One region of the Lysinibacillus sp. FSL P4-0201 genome, then DNA from elsewhere that is predicted to be linked to it. Evidence: riboswitches for the same ligand, from Rfam matches in the RefSeq annotation. Region 1 holds a riboswitch; each other region holds the start of a gene.
What was found. A riboswitch is a leader RNA that binds a small molecule or an ion and turns the genes downstream of it on or off. The one in region 1 is predicted to bind lysine.

Region 2: another riboswitch for lysine. It lies ahead of MKY76_RS01390 (amino acid permease); the one in region 1 lies ahead of MKY76_RS16715 (aspartate kinase).
Region 3: another riboswitch for lysine. It lies ahead of MKY76_RS11420 (transporter substrate-binding domain-containing protein); the one in region 1 lies ahead of MKY76_RS16715 (aspartate kinase).

Annotation. Positions count from the first base shown of each region.
Region 1 covers NZ_CP151995.1:3,329,890-3,334,183, reverse strand. Annotated here, with positions in the region: gene uvrC (excinuclease ABC subunit UvrC) at 1-1,419, shown strand, start outside; lysine riboswitch at 1,527-1,704, shown strand; gene MKY76_RS16715 (aspartate kinase) at 1,838-3,064, shown strand; gene MKY76_RS16710 (YslB family protein) at 3,163-3,597, opposite strand; gene MKY76_RS16705 (succinate dehydrogenase cytochrome b558 subunit) at 3,870-4,294, shown strand, end outside.
Region 2 covers NZ_CP151995.1:284,371-288,664, reverse strand. Annotated here, with positions in the region: gene MKY76_RS01400 (sensor histidine kinase) at 1-290, opposite strand, end outside; gene MKY76_RS01395 (response regulator transcription factor) at 297-989, opposite strand; gene MKY76_RS01390 (amino acid permease) at 1,140-2,603, opposite strand; lysine riboswitch at 2,685-2,861, opposite strand; gene MKY76_RS01385 (MFS transporter) at 3,040-4,248, shown strand.
Region 3 covers NZ_CP151995.1:2,279,299-2,283,592, forward strand. Annotated here, with positions in the region: gene MKY76_RS11410 (2-oxoglutarate dehydrogenase E1 component) at 1-880, shown strand, start outside; gene odhB (2-oxoglutarate dehydrogenase complex dihydrolipoyllysine-residue succinyltransferase) at 971-2,233, shown strand; lysine riboswitch at 2,573-2,759, shown strand; gene MKY76_RS11420 (transporter substrate-binding domain-containing protein) at 2,879-3,736, shown strand; gene MKY76_RS11425 (amino acid ABC transporter permease) at 3,907-4,294, shown strand, end outside.

The DNA.
Region 1 (4,294 bases):
TATTTTGGTCCTTATCCGAATGCCTATGCAGCAAGTGAAACGAAAAAGCTATTGGATCGATTGTATCCGCTGCGCAAATGTGTACAATTACCTTCCAAGGTTTGCTTGTACTATCACATGGGTCAATGCTTAGCACCTTGTGTGAAGGAAATTGATGGTCAGGTTTATCAAGAAATGATTGAGGATATGACGAAGTTTCTAAATGGTGGTGTGGAGGCAGTCAAAAAAGAGCTTGAAGTTAAAATGCTAGTAGCTGCAGAAAACCTAGAATTTGAGCGAGCGAAGGAATTCCGAGACCAAATTGCCCATATTGATACGGTTATGCAGAAACAAAAAATAGTTTCAAGTGATACTACAAATCGAGATGTATTTGGCTATGCTGTTGAAAAAGGATGGATGTGTGTTCAGGTTTTCTTTGTGCGTCAAGGAAAGCTGATTGAGCGCGATGTCTCAATTTTTCCCATCTATCAAGATGCAGAGGAAGAATTTTTAACATTTGTTGGGCGCTTTTATGAAAAGCCAGAGCATATTAAGCCAAAAGAAATTTTTATTCCACAAGCCATTGATGCAGCTATCTTAACAGAATTATTAGAAATTAAAGTGCTCACACCGAAAAGAGGTCAAAAGAAGGAATTGGTTGAATTAGCTACCAAAAATGCTGAAATTGCTGTGGCAGCTAAATTCCAGCTAATAGAGCGTCAGGAAGAACGTACGATTGGTGCTTGTGAGGCACTTGGTGAAGCAATGGGCATTAGTACACCTTTACGAATTGAAGCTTTTGATAATAGTCATATGCATGGAACGGATGCAGTATCTGCTATGGTTGTTTTCATTGATGGGAAGCCTGCGAAAAAGGAGTACCGAAAATATAAAACGCGTACAGCAGCCAAGCATGATGATTACGGTGCAATGCAGGAGGTTATACGTCGTCGCTATATACGTGTTTTAAAGGAAGGACTACCATTACCAGATTTAGTCTTAATTGATGGTGGTAAGGGACAAATGGAAGTAGCCCGTGAAGTACTAGAAGATGAGCTTGGTCTTGTTATACCGATTGCTGGTTTAGCCAAGGATGATAAGCATAATACATCTCAGCTCTTGTTTGGTGATCCACCAGAAGTGATTAGCTTAAAACGTACAAGTGATGGCTTTTATTTATTACAACGAATTCAAGACGAAGTCCATCGCTTTGCTATTACCTTCTTGCGTCAACAGCATGAGAAGCATGCCATTCAATCTGTATTAGATCATATTGAAGGGGTAGGACCAAAACGAAAGCAACAGCTGCTTAAACATTTCGGTTCAGTCAAAAAAATTCGAGAGGCGAGCGAGCTAGCATTACAGGAGGCTGGGATGCCCGCTAATTTAGCAAGCCAAATTTTTAGCTATTTTCAGCAACAATCATTGTCAAAGGAATAGGCATGTGCTATGGTTATAAATAACATTGTTTTCAATGTTATGGAGAGTCAACTGCGTGACTAGTTTGTTTACGCTAAGGCTTAATGAATTGAATACATTCACTTTAAAGTGATGATAGAGGTGCAAGATTCAAGAGTAACACGATGGAGGATGGACAAGTCCAGAGATATTGTGTGAAAGGGGAGCTTGCCGAAGTACAGTATTGTTGTTCCATTGCCGTACTGGTTTTGCATTTAAGAAATGTAAGACTGTCGATTCTAAACGTTTCGGAGAGCTATCACACATGCGCAAGTTACGATTATTGTACATGTTATAGGCAGCTTTCACGTTATGTGGAGGCTGCCTTTTAGTTTTCTAGAAACGGTTTTACCCCCCATAATTTGGTGAAATACATGAACTGGAAGGGAGAACGAAAGAAATGGCTAAAATCGTGATGAAGTTTGGAGGAGCTGCATTAGCTTCTTCTGAACAAATCCAAGAGGCTGCTAGGAAAGCGATTGCTGAAAAGGACAAAGGATTGGATGTAGTAGTGGTCGTTGCAGCAATGGGACACACTGCGAAAGAGATGAAAATGATGGTACACCAACTAACTGACGATGTGTCGAAAAGAGAATTAGATGCAGTTTTGTCAACTGGCTCTCAATTATCTAGTGCTTTATTTGCCATCGCTTTGCAGGAAGCAGGCTATGAGGCTGTATCTCTAACTGGATGGCAAGCTGGTATACATACGGATGGTATGTATCGACATGCTCGTATCGACTATATAGATATTAGTCGTATGGAAGAACATTTTGCACAGGGACAAATTGTGGTTATTGCTGGAGAACAAGGGATTGACGAAGTGCACAATATCACCACGCTTGGGAAAGGTGGAGCTGAAACAACTGCTGTTGCACTTGCCATAGCGTTGGAAGCGGAGAGAGTAGATATGTATACAAATGTGGACGGTGTTTATACAGCAGATCCACGATATGTTCCCAATGCCCAAAAGCTTCAAGAAATTTCCTATGATGAAATGTTGGAATTATCGAATTTAGGGTCTCATATCATACATCCTCGTGCGGTGGAGTTAGCGAAGAAATTTCAAATGCCTGTTATTATACGTTCAAGTTTAATAGAATCAGTAGGCACTTTATTGAAGGAGGAAGTGGAAATGGAAAAAAATTTAGTCGTTCGTGGTGTTGCATTTGAATCAGATATTATTCGTTTAACAGTGGGGTATGATGCTTTTTCCAATGCTTCATTAGCAGATATATTTACGGTTCTTGCAGAGAACCGTATTAATGTAGATATTATTGTCCAAGCCATTATTGATGGGTTGAAGCCAACTGTATCGTTTTCCATTTTAAAAGAGGAATTTGCGGAAGCATTACGTGTTTTAGAGGATAGTAAATTATCACTTGGATTTAGTTTTGCTGACTTCGAAATTGGACTAGCAAAAGTTTCTATTATTGGTTCAGGCATGGCTTCTAATCCAGGCGTTGCTGCTCGTATGTTTGATCGGTTACGTCGTGAAAATATCCCTGTAAAAATGGTTAGTACTTCTGAAATAAAAGTGTCCGTTGTTGTACCACAGGATGATATGATCCAAGCAGCTAATGCTCTCCATGATGAGTTTAATTTAGAGCAAGCACTTTACATATAATAATAGAAGAAACAGCATTTTATGTAATTGACCGAAATAAAAGGAAGAAAAAAGAAGGATTGTCATCCCATTCTTTAATGGGAAACAATCCTTTTTAATTATTCTGAGGGAATGGTATTCATAATACGTTCTTTAACGTCCCATTTGACTGTAAACATGACGTATTGTTGCTTTTCCCGTTTTTCATTATAGCATTCTGTCAGATAGCCTTTAGCTAGTTGAATTTGCTCTGCTATAAATCCTGCTTCAAGTTTAAAGCTGCGCTGCTTTATTTGAAGAATTTCAGGGTCATTTGTCAACTGGAAAATACGTCCATCTTTTGATTCCTTTATGAGTTCTAATGTACCCCAGCAGGCATCTGCGAAAAATGCGATAAGTTCATCTTGACTTTTACATGGGAACTTTCGAGCAAGCTCTTTACCTGCCCAATAAAGGACGTCATCTTCATGTTTACCGAGTATAGAAGATAGAATATGATCACGAATGATCTCATAGCCAAATGATGAGATTGTAGGAGATGGAGTGTTTAACATTGTTATCCTTCTTTCTTAGAATTTTCTTAAAATTTAACGGTAATAAAGTAATGATAGATTTTTCGAGAAAAAACGACGCATCATGTACTAGATTAGTTCTTTAATAAGCTCTATGAAAAACTCCGAGTTGCCTTGACGCTCGTAGCTCTTGAGAGTACAATAAACATGTCATAATATTGTACCATGATGAAATACACAGTCAATGAAGTATCATTTACAAAATGATGACTTCTTTTGTTGTGCTATTTTAAGTACTAAGGGGGGTAACAGTCTTGTCGAAAGATCGAGAGTTTTTATGGCGTCGCTTACATTCTCTACTTGGGATCATTCCAGTAGGTCTGTTTTTAACGATGCACCTGTTCATTAACTTTACAGCAACAGGCGGGGCAGAAAGTTACAACGATGCTACCGCAGTAATGGAAAAGATTCCATTCCTTATCCTAGTTGAATGGATTGTCATCTATATTCCATTAATGTTCCACGCATTCTATGGTGTCTACATTGCATTCACTGCTACACCAAACACAGGACGTTTCAGCACGTACCGTAACTGGATGTTCTCTTTACAACGTTTTACTGGTGTATTCTTAGTGATATTTATTGCATGGCATATTTTCCAAACTCGTATTCAAAAAGCACTTGGCACACACGTTGATTACGACATGATGGCGAATATTGTTGCTAATCCATTCATGCT
Region 2 (4,294 bases), 1.6 Mb from region 1:
AGATCATGTGAAATATTGGCCAACATCTTTTTCATGGAATTTTCCATTTTACGATGTGTAGCCTGAATTTTTTGATGTTGATCTAGCAAAGTATTCAGTGTAATAAGTAACTGTTGAATTTCTGAATTTGTAGTTGTTACTAGAATCTTTTCATACATCTGTTCATTCACAATTACGTGTAGTTTTCGATGAATATATTGGATAGCACGTTCTTGTTCCTTCTTGATTTTCCATTGAAAAATAAGAATGCCGATTAGCAATACAATGATTAATAATAATAGAAATATCATATATTTTTACCCTTCAAATTTATAGCCGATTCCCCATAGGGTTTTAATATAGTGAGGATGTGACGGATCATCTTCTATTTTTTCACGGAGTCTTCTGATATGTACATTTATAATATTTTCATCTCCATAATAGGCATCTTTCCATATCGTCTGATAAATTTGCTCTTTGGTAAAAACTCTGTGACGATTTGTCACAAACAATTTTAAAATGGAAAATTCCTTTGATGTCAGCTTTATCTCTTGTCCGCTCTTTGTTATTGAGAAATTAACGATATCTATCTTTAAATTATCAATTTCAAGGACCTCTTGCTTTTGTTCAGCTTGACTAGAGTATTTCGTAGCTCTTCTGATAACAGCCTTTACACGTGCTGAAAATTCCAGCATAGAAAAGGGTTTAGCAATATAATCATCTGCCCCTAATCCTAAGCCCAATGCTTTATCAACATCACTGTCTTTTGCAGACATAATAATGATAGGAAGTGCTGCCTGCTCTCTAATAATCTTTAATACTTCCAATCCATTTAATTTAGGTATCATAATATCTAAGATGACCAAATCAAAGATATTTTGCAAACAATTTTGTAATGCCTCTTCGCCATTAGTCACTGTTGTGACATGGAAACCTTCCATCGTTAAGTAATTAGAAACCATTTCACGAATGGCTTCATCGTCTTCTACAAGTAAAATATGCTTTTGCACTATGATGCACCTCTCCTATCAAAACCCAATTTCCATATGTATATTACATTACCATATTTATGATGTATCATTAGAGATTTGTTTATGAGTGTTGAAAAAAGAGCTGCTCCATAAACCATCACTCTTTGGTTTATAGAACAGCTCTATTATTTAATCTTCAACTTTTAAATCACAATCTTCAAGTGGAAGCATTTTTGTTTTGTGCTTTAATTTATAGCCAAACCATAATGCTAAAAATAATGGAATCCCAATATACGAAACAAGGATACCGTACCAATCAATCTTATCGCCTGTAAAGGCTGTGTAATTTTGTCCAATGACTACGATCATACAAACTGTAAAAGCAAATAATGGTCCAAACGGATATAATTTGGCTTTATAAGGTAATAACTTTGGATCTAAGCCTTGTGCATCAAACGCTCGGCGGAAACGATAATGACTAAACGCAATACCTAGCCATGCAATAAAGCCAGACATTCCAGAAGCATTTAATAGCCAGATATAAACCACTCCATCGCCAAAGAAGGATGCCAAAAATGCTAAGCAGCCTACAGCTAATGTTGCCATAAGTGCATAAATCGGAATACCTCTACGACTTAGCTTTGCAAAAAATTTAGGTGCATGTCCATCCACTGCTAATTGCCATAACATACGAGAAGATGCATATAGTCCTGAATTTCCTGCTGACAGCATAGCCGTTAAAATAATGGCATTCATTAATGAAGCAGCAAAGGCAATACCTAGGCGGTCAAACACTAGTGTAAACGGTGATACTGCGATATCTTCTGATAATAAACGTTCGTCTGTAAATGGAATTAACATCCCAATTGCACCAATCGCTAAAATATAGAACAAAAGAATACGCCAAAATACAGATTTAACAGCCTTCGGAATATTTTTACCAGGATCATCTGTTTCACCAGCTGTAATTCCTAGTAATTCTGTCCCTTGGAATGAAAATCCTGCAGCTAGGAAAATACCAAATGTAGCAAGGAAGCCACCATGGAATGGCCCATCACTAACAAAGAAATTAGTGAAACCTACAGGAGCCTGCCCACCTAAAATACCAAAAATCATTAGTAAGCTAATGATAATAAAAACAATAACCGTTGCTACTTTAATCATGGCAAACCAATATTCACTTTCACCATAACTTTTTACGGATAGTAAATTAAACGTCAATACAACAGCAATAAATAATACTGTCCAAAGTGCTGATGAGCTATCTGGGAACCAATATTTCATAATTAATGACACAGCAGCAATTTCGGCAGCAATGGTGATTGCCCAGTTATACCAGTAGTTCCAGCCTAATGCAAAGCCCAAAGCAGGATCTACAAATTTGGTTGCATACGTACTAAATGAACCTGAGGATGGCATATAGGCAGCCATTTCCCCTAAGCTTGTCATTAAAAAATACACCATAATACCGATTAAAGCATAGGCAAGCAATGCTCCTCCAGGCCCTGCCTGAGCAATTGCACCTCCACTGGCTAAAAATAGCCCCGTACCAATTGTACCGCCTAAAGAAATCATTGTAATATGACGGCTTTTTAATTCTTTTTTCAGCTTCGGCGCTTTATGTCCGAGCTGATTTACTTTTATTTCACTCACGATATAGCTTCCTTCCTATTTATGAGGCAAAAAAATGCCATCACATATACACTGTGATGGCTACGTTAATCCTCAGTTTTCCTACATGATAGCTCAACACGTTGTGCAAACGTGACAGTTCTGTTCCTTTCGGAGACAGCCCCAGCATGAGGTTTTCAAGTCCCCTCACACTTCGGCAATATTTCCTTTCAACTAATTTCATCAATGCTTGTCATTTCAATTAGCATACTTATAAATATCGCGACCTCTACCTCAATACAAACATGAGGCATATAATTATTAAATTTATGATGTTTATTATACTAACATAAGACCATAGACATTTCAATACAACCACAAATGTTCTGTATTTTATGAATCTTCTACTATTTTTAATAGTGTGATAAAGTGTTATAGTAGTTCAATTAGAATGGTTATTATTAGGGGGGATTTTATTTTGACTACAAATGATCATTCCACTAGTTTTCCAAGTAAAAAAATTAGCTGGAAAGGAACAACCTTACTTTTAGTCTTTGGAGTTATCTTTATAGCCTCTACATTACGAATGCCACTAACTGTTGTTGGCCCAATTATATCCTTTATCCGTGAAGATCTTGGAATATCTAATGTTTTGGCAGGCTTTCTAACAACGATACCATTGCTGGCTTTTGCTGTTATATCTCCATTTGCACCAGTTGTAGCACGCAAACTAGGGCTTGAGCTAACATTATTTTTATCCACTTTTCTCTTGGCTTTAGGAATTGTCCTACGTTCACTTGGTACTACAGAATTACTTCTATTGGGTACTGTGTTAATTGGCGTAGCCATTTCTTTTGGAAATGTACTAATTCCAGGATTACTGAAGTTGAAATTTCCCTATCATGTGGGTTTATTAATGGCGTTTTTCACCATGTCCATGAATTTTACTGCTGGCCTTGGTGCTGGTATTAGCTATCCGATAGCTAATTCATCGTTAGGCTGGCAAGGTGCACTTTCCATTGCACTCATACTCGTTCTAATTACAATCTTAATTTGGATACCTCAACTAAAATCAAATAAACCGGAACCAGTTACTACATCTAAGAAGACCAGTACACCTTTATGGAAATCACCTGTTACTTGGGCTGTCACAGGGGCAATGGGTTTACAATCTTTATTATTCTACACAACAGCAGCTTGGATACCTGAGATCTATATTGCTCAAGGTTTAGCACCTGATAAAGCTGGCTGGATGTTTTCAATCATGCAATTCTCACAAGTACCAATGGCCTTAGCAGTGCCTATTATTGCTGGTAAAATGACTTCTCAACGCCCACTTGTATTGATGTTTACATCCTTCTATTTAGTAGGCTTTGTTGGGGTTGTCATGGAATGGACAAGTCTTGGGGTACTGTGGATGGTTCTTCTAGGGTTAGCAGGTGGTTCTTCATTCGCCCTAGCAATGATGTTCTTCACTCTCCGGACTCGTACTGCATTTGAAGCAGCAGATTTATCAGGCTTTGCACAATCTTTGGGTTATTTATTTGCCGCAATCGGTCCTATTCTTTTTGGCTACTTGCATGATTTATTTGGTGGCTGGAATATTGCGGGATGGCTCTTTGTCGTTGTAGCAATGTTACTCTTCTTTTGCTCAATGAGAGCCTCTAAGGATGAGTATGTGCATTAAAATTAAATAAAGCAGGTGGATTAGATTCCTCCATCTGCTCTATTTC
Region 3 (4,294 bases), 1.1 Mb from region 1:
CGCATCCTTTACAGTACACAACTCTCCGCTGACTGAAGCTGGGGTGGTAGGCTTTGAGTATGGTTACAACCTAGAAAATAGCCATGTACTAACAGTATGGGAAGCACAATTCGGTGACTTTGCGAATATGGCACAAGTGATGTTTGATAACTTTATTTCAGGGGCACGCTCAAAATGGGGTCAAAAATCTGGTCTAGTTATCCTTTTACCTCATGGTTATGAAGGTCAAGGTCCAGAGCACTCTTCAAGCCGTATGGAACGCTATTTACAAATGTCAGCTGAAAATAACTGGTTTGTAGCGAACTGTTCAAATGCAGGAAACTACTACCACTTATTACGCCGTCAAGCAGCATTATTAGGTACAGAAGGGGTACGTCCACTTGTAGTCGTATCACCAAAATCATTATTACGTCACCCATTAGCTGCGGCGAATGCTGAGCAATTAGCAAATGGTTCATTCCAAGAAGTGATTGAACAACCAGGCTTAGGGGCTAAACCAGAAGCTGTAGAGCGTATCGTTTTAGGTACAGGTAAAGTGATGATTGACTTAGCAGAGCGCGTGAAAGACGGCGAAGGCTTCGATCACCTACACATTATTCGTGTAGAACAACTTTACCCATTCCCAAAAGAGCAAGTAGCTGGTATCATTGCTAAGTATCCTAATGCAAAAGAGATTGTTTGGGTACAAGAAGAACCTAAAAACCAAGGCTCATGGAATTATGCATTAGAAACATTATATGAACTTTCAGAAGGTAAAAAACTTCGCTATGTAGGCCGTCCTGCAATGAGCTCAACTTCTGAAGGGGATGCAGATTCTCATAAAGCAGCACAAGCAGCTCTTATTGAAGATGCGGTTGCTGAGCCAGTAAAGGTTAAATAACATATATCAATTTTTGAAACCGGGCTACTTGCCCTTAAGCAGTAGCCCTTCTATGTGCGTCATGCACGTTAATCAAAGGAGGAAATGAAAGTGGCTGAAATTAAAGTCCCTGAATTAGCAGAATCGATTACAGAAGGTAGTATCGCACAGTGGGTAAAAAAAGTGGGCGATCGCGTTGAAAAAGGTGAATTCATCGTTGAACTTGAAACAGATAAAGTAAACGCTGAGATCATTTCTGAAGAAGCAGGTGTATTAACACAAATTTTAGCTGAAGAAGGCGATACTGTACTAGTTGGTCAAGTTATCGCAGTAGTAGAAGCAGGCGAAGGCGCAGCAGCAGCTCCAGCAGCGGCAGCACCAACTGAGGCAGCACCTGCACCAGCAGCGCCACAAGCAGCACCTGCACCAGTTGCAGCAGCTCCAGTAGTAGAAGAAACTTCTGGTGAGCGTGTAGTTGCATCTCCAGCAGCACGTCGTCTTGCACGTGAAAAAGGTATTGACCTTGCAGCGGTATCTCCAGTAGATCCACAAGGACGTGTACGTGTACAAGATGTAGCAGCTCATGGTACAGCACCAGCTGTAGCACCAGCAGCAGCACCTACATCCGTAGCAACTTCAGGTGGCCCAGTAGTATTCACACCAGCAGCTAATTCTGACCGTGTAACAATTGAAAAAATGAGCCGTCGTCGCCAAACAATTGCAAAACGTTTATTAGAAGTTAAACAATCAACAGCAATGTTAACAACATTCAACGAAATTGACATGACAAACATCATGGCACTTCGTAAACGTAAACAAGAAGAGTTTGTAAAAGCAAACGACATCAAACTTGGTTTCATGTCATTCTTCACTAAAGCTGTTGTTGCAGCACTGAAAAAATACCCATACGTAAACGCTCAAATCTCTGGCGATGAAATTCATTTAAATAACTTCTTTGATATCGGTATTGCTGTATCGACTGAAGAAGGTTTAGTCGTACCAGTTGTACGCGATGCAAATAGCAAAAACTTTGCAGAAATCGAAAAAGATATTGCTAACTTAGCGACAAAAGCTCGTGATAAAAAATTAGGCTTAAATGACATGGCTGGTGGATCATTCACAATCACAAATGGTGGTGTATTCGGTTCATTAATGTCAACACCAATTATGAACGGTACGCAAGCTGGTATTTTAGGTATGCACTCAATTGTAAACCGTCCAGTTGCAGTAAATGGTGAAGTTCAAATCCGTCCAATGATGTATGTAGCACTTTCATACGATCACCGTATCATCGATGGTAAAGATTCTGTAGGATTCTTAAAAACAGTTAAAGAATTAATCGAAAATCCTGAAGATTTATTATTAAATTCATAATCCCATTAAACCCTGCGAACAATGTTCAGCAGGGTTTTTTGTATGACGAAAGGTACTGACCGATTCTATGCTTGAAAGAGTGCGAATGTTACATCGTTTAGAGGAGCAAAGAAAGAAAAAACGAAACTTTTCTCACATATAGAACATACTCTATAATAAATTTTTGTTGTAATTTTCAGAAATATCAACAAAAGTTCAACGATTTAAAGTGGAAGCAGAACGCACAATATCCTAATATTGTCATTAGTCAGAAAAATGTTAAAATCGTCTTGACGAACATATTAGTTTTATAGTAGTATCTAAATATCAATTAAATAAACAAACCTCACGAATTGTTACCAGTGAGGTAGAGGCGCGGTATTTATTAGTTCATTGTTGAGTAAAAGCAAGCGAAGACGCAATGAAGAAGGAAATATCGCCGAAGTATAAAAGGAGCTCGTACTTTTATACTGGGTCTGCAGTGAATAAGTGCAGGACTGTCCTAGTAAATGGATTTCCAGATTTACTAGGTTGTGCTATCTCGGAAACATGGAAATTATAGTGAGGATTTGGGCAACTGTCATAAAAGGTAAGACCTAAGTTCAGTAAACTTAGGTCTTTTTTAGTACAGTTGTCTTATTTTTTTACAGAAAAGGGGAGTTTTTCATGAAAAGAAAATGGTTGTTAGTAATGATCTCTATCATGACGGCAATTGTGCTAGCTGCATGTGGCACAAGTGACAAAAAAGAGGGCGGTTCAAGTGATGCTGGAACTGACAAAGAAGAAGGCGGCGGTGAATTCCGAATTGGAATGGAGGCTGGCTACCCACCGTTCAACTGGACACAGCAAGACGATGCAAATGGCGCAGTGAAAATTGCGGATAATGCAGAGTACGCTGGTGGCTATGATGTACAAATGGCAAAGAAAATTGCCGAAGGTCTAGGCAAAGAGTTAGTCATTGTTAAAATGGAGTGGGACGGTTTAGTTCCAGCGCTACAATCAAACAAAATTGATGCAATTATTGCAGGTATGTCACCAACAGAAGAACGTAAGAAAACAATTGATTTTACAGAAAACTATTATACTTCGGATTTTGTTATGGTTATTAAAAAAGGTAGCAAATATGAAGGCGCAAAATCGATTCAAGACTTCTCAGGTGCTAAAATTACATCACAATTAAATACATCAAACTACACAGTTATCGATCAAATTAAAGGCGTAGAAAAGCAAACAGCAATGGAGAGCTTCCCAGCAATGCGTGTGGCGTTAGAAGCAGGTAAAATTGATGGCTATGTAGCTGAACGTCCAGAGGGCATTTCCGCTTCTGCTGCCAACGATAAATTCACATATGTAGCATTTGAAGAAGGCTTTGATACAGACCTATCAAATACTTCAATTGCTGTAGGCTTACGTAAAGATGATGCAAATCGTGAAAAAATCAATGAAATCCTAAAAGGCATTTCAGAAGATGATCGTCAAGCGATTATGGAAGAAGCTATTTCTCAACAACCCGCAGCACAATAATGACATGGCACGGACTAGCAATTAGTCCGTGCATGATCATTTCATCATTATCAAAATGAGAACCTCTCTACATAATGATAATGTCCTAGCGTGACAAATCATAGAATGGTAGAAAGAGCTAGGACACAAAAGAAATAAGCGAGCAAGATGACATTGTTAGGAGGAACATCATGAGTCTTGAATGGATACTTTCAATTATTGAAAACAACTGGCAAATGTTTTTACGAGGTGCGTATTATACGTTACTGATTTCGAGTATTAGTACAATTATTGGTGCATTTATCGGATTTTTCATCGGAATTATGCATACGATTCCAGTTCGTAAAAAAGGTGTGAAATTTTATAGCTTAAAGCTCATTAATTTTATACTAACATGCTATGTTGAATTTTTCCGTGGTACACCAATGATTGTACAAGCTATGGTTGTCTACTACGGATTAGATATCGCATTCGGTATCGATATGCACTTTATTACAGCAGGTATTTTAGTCGTTTCCCTCAATACTGGGGCATATATGGCAGAAATTGTTCGTGGCGGTATTGTATCCATTGATAATG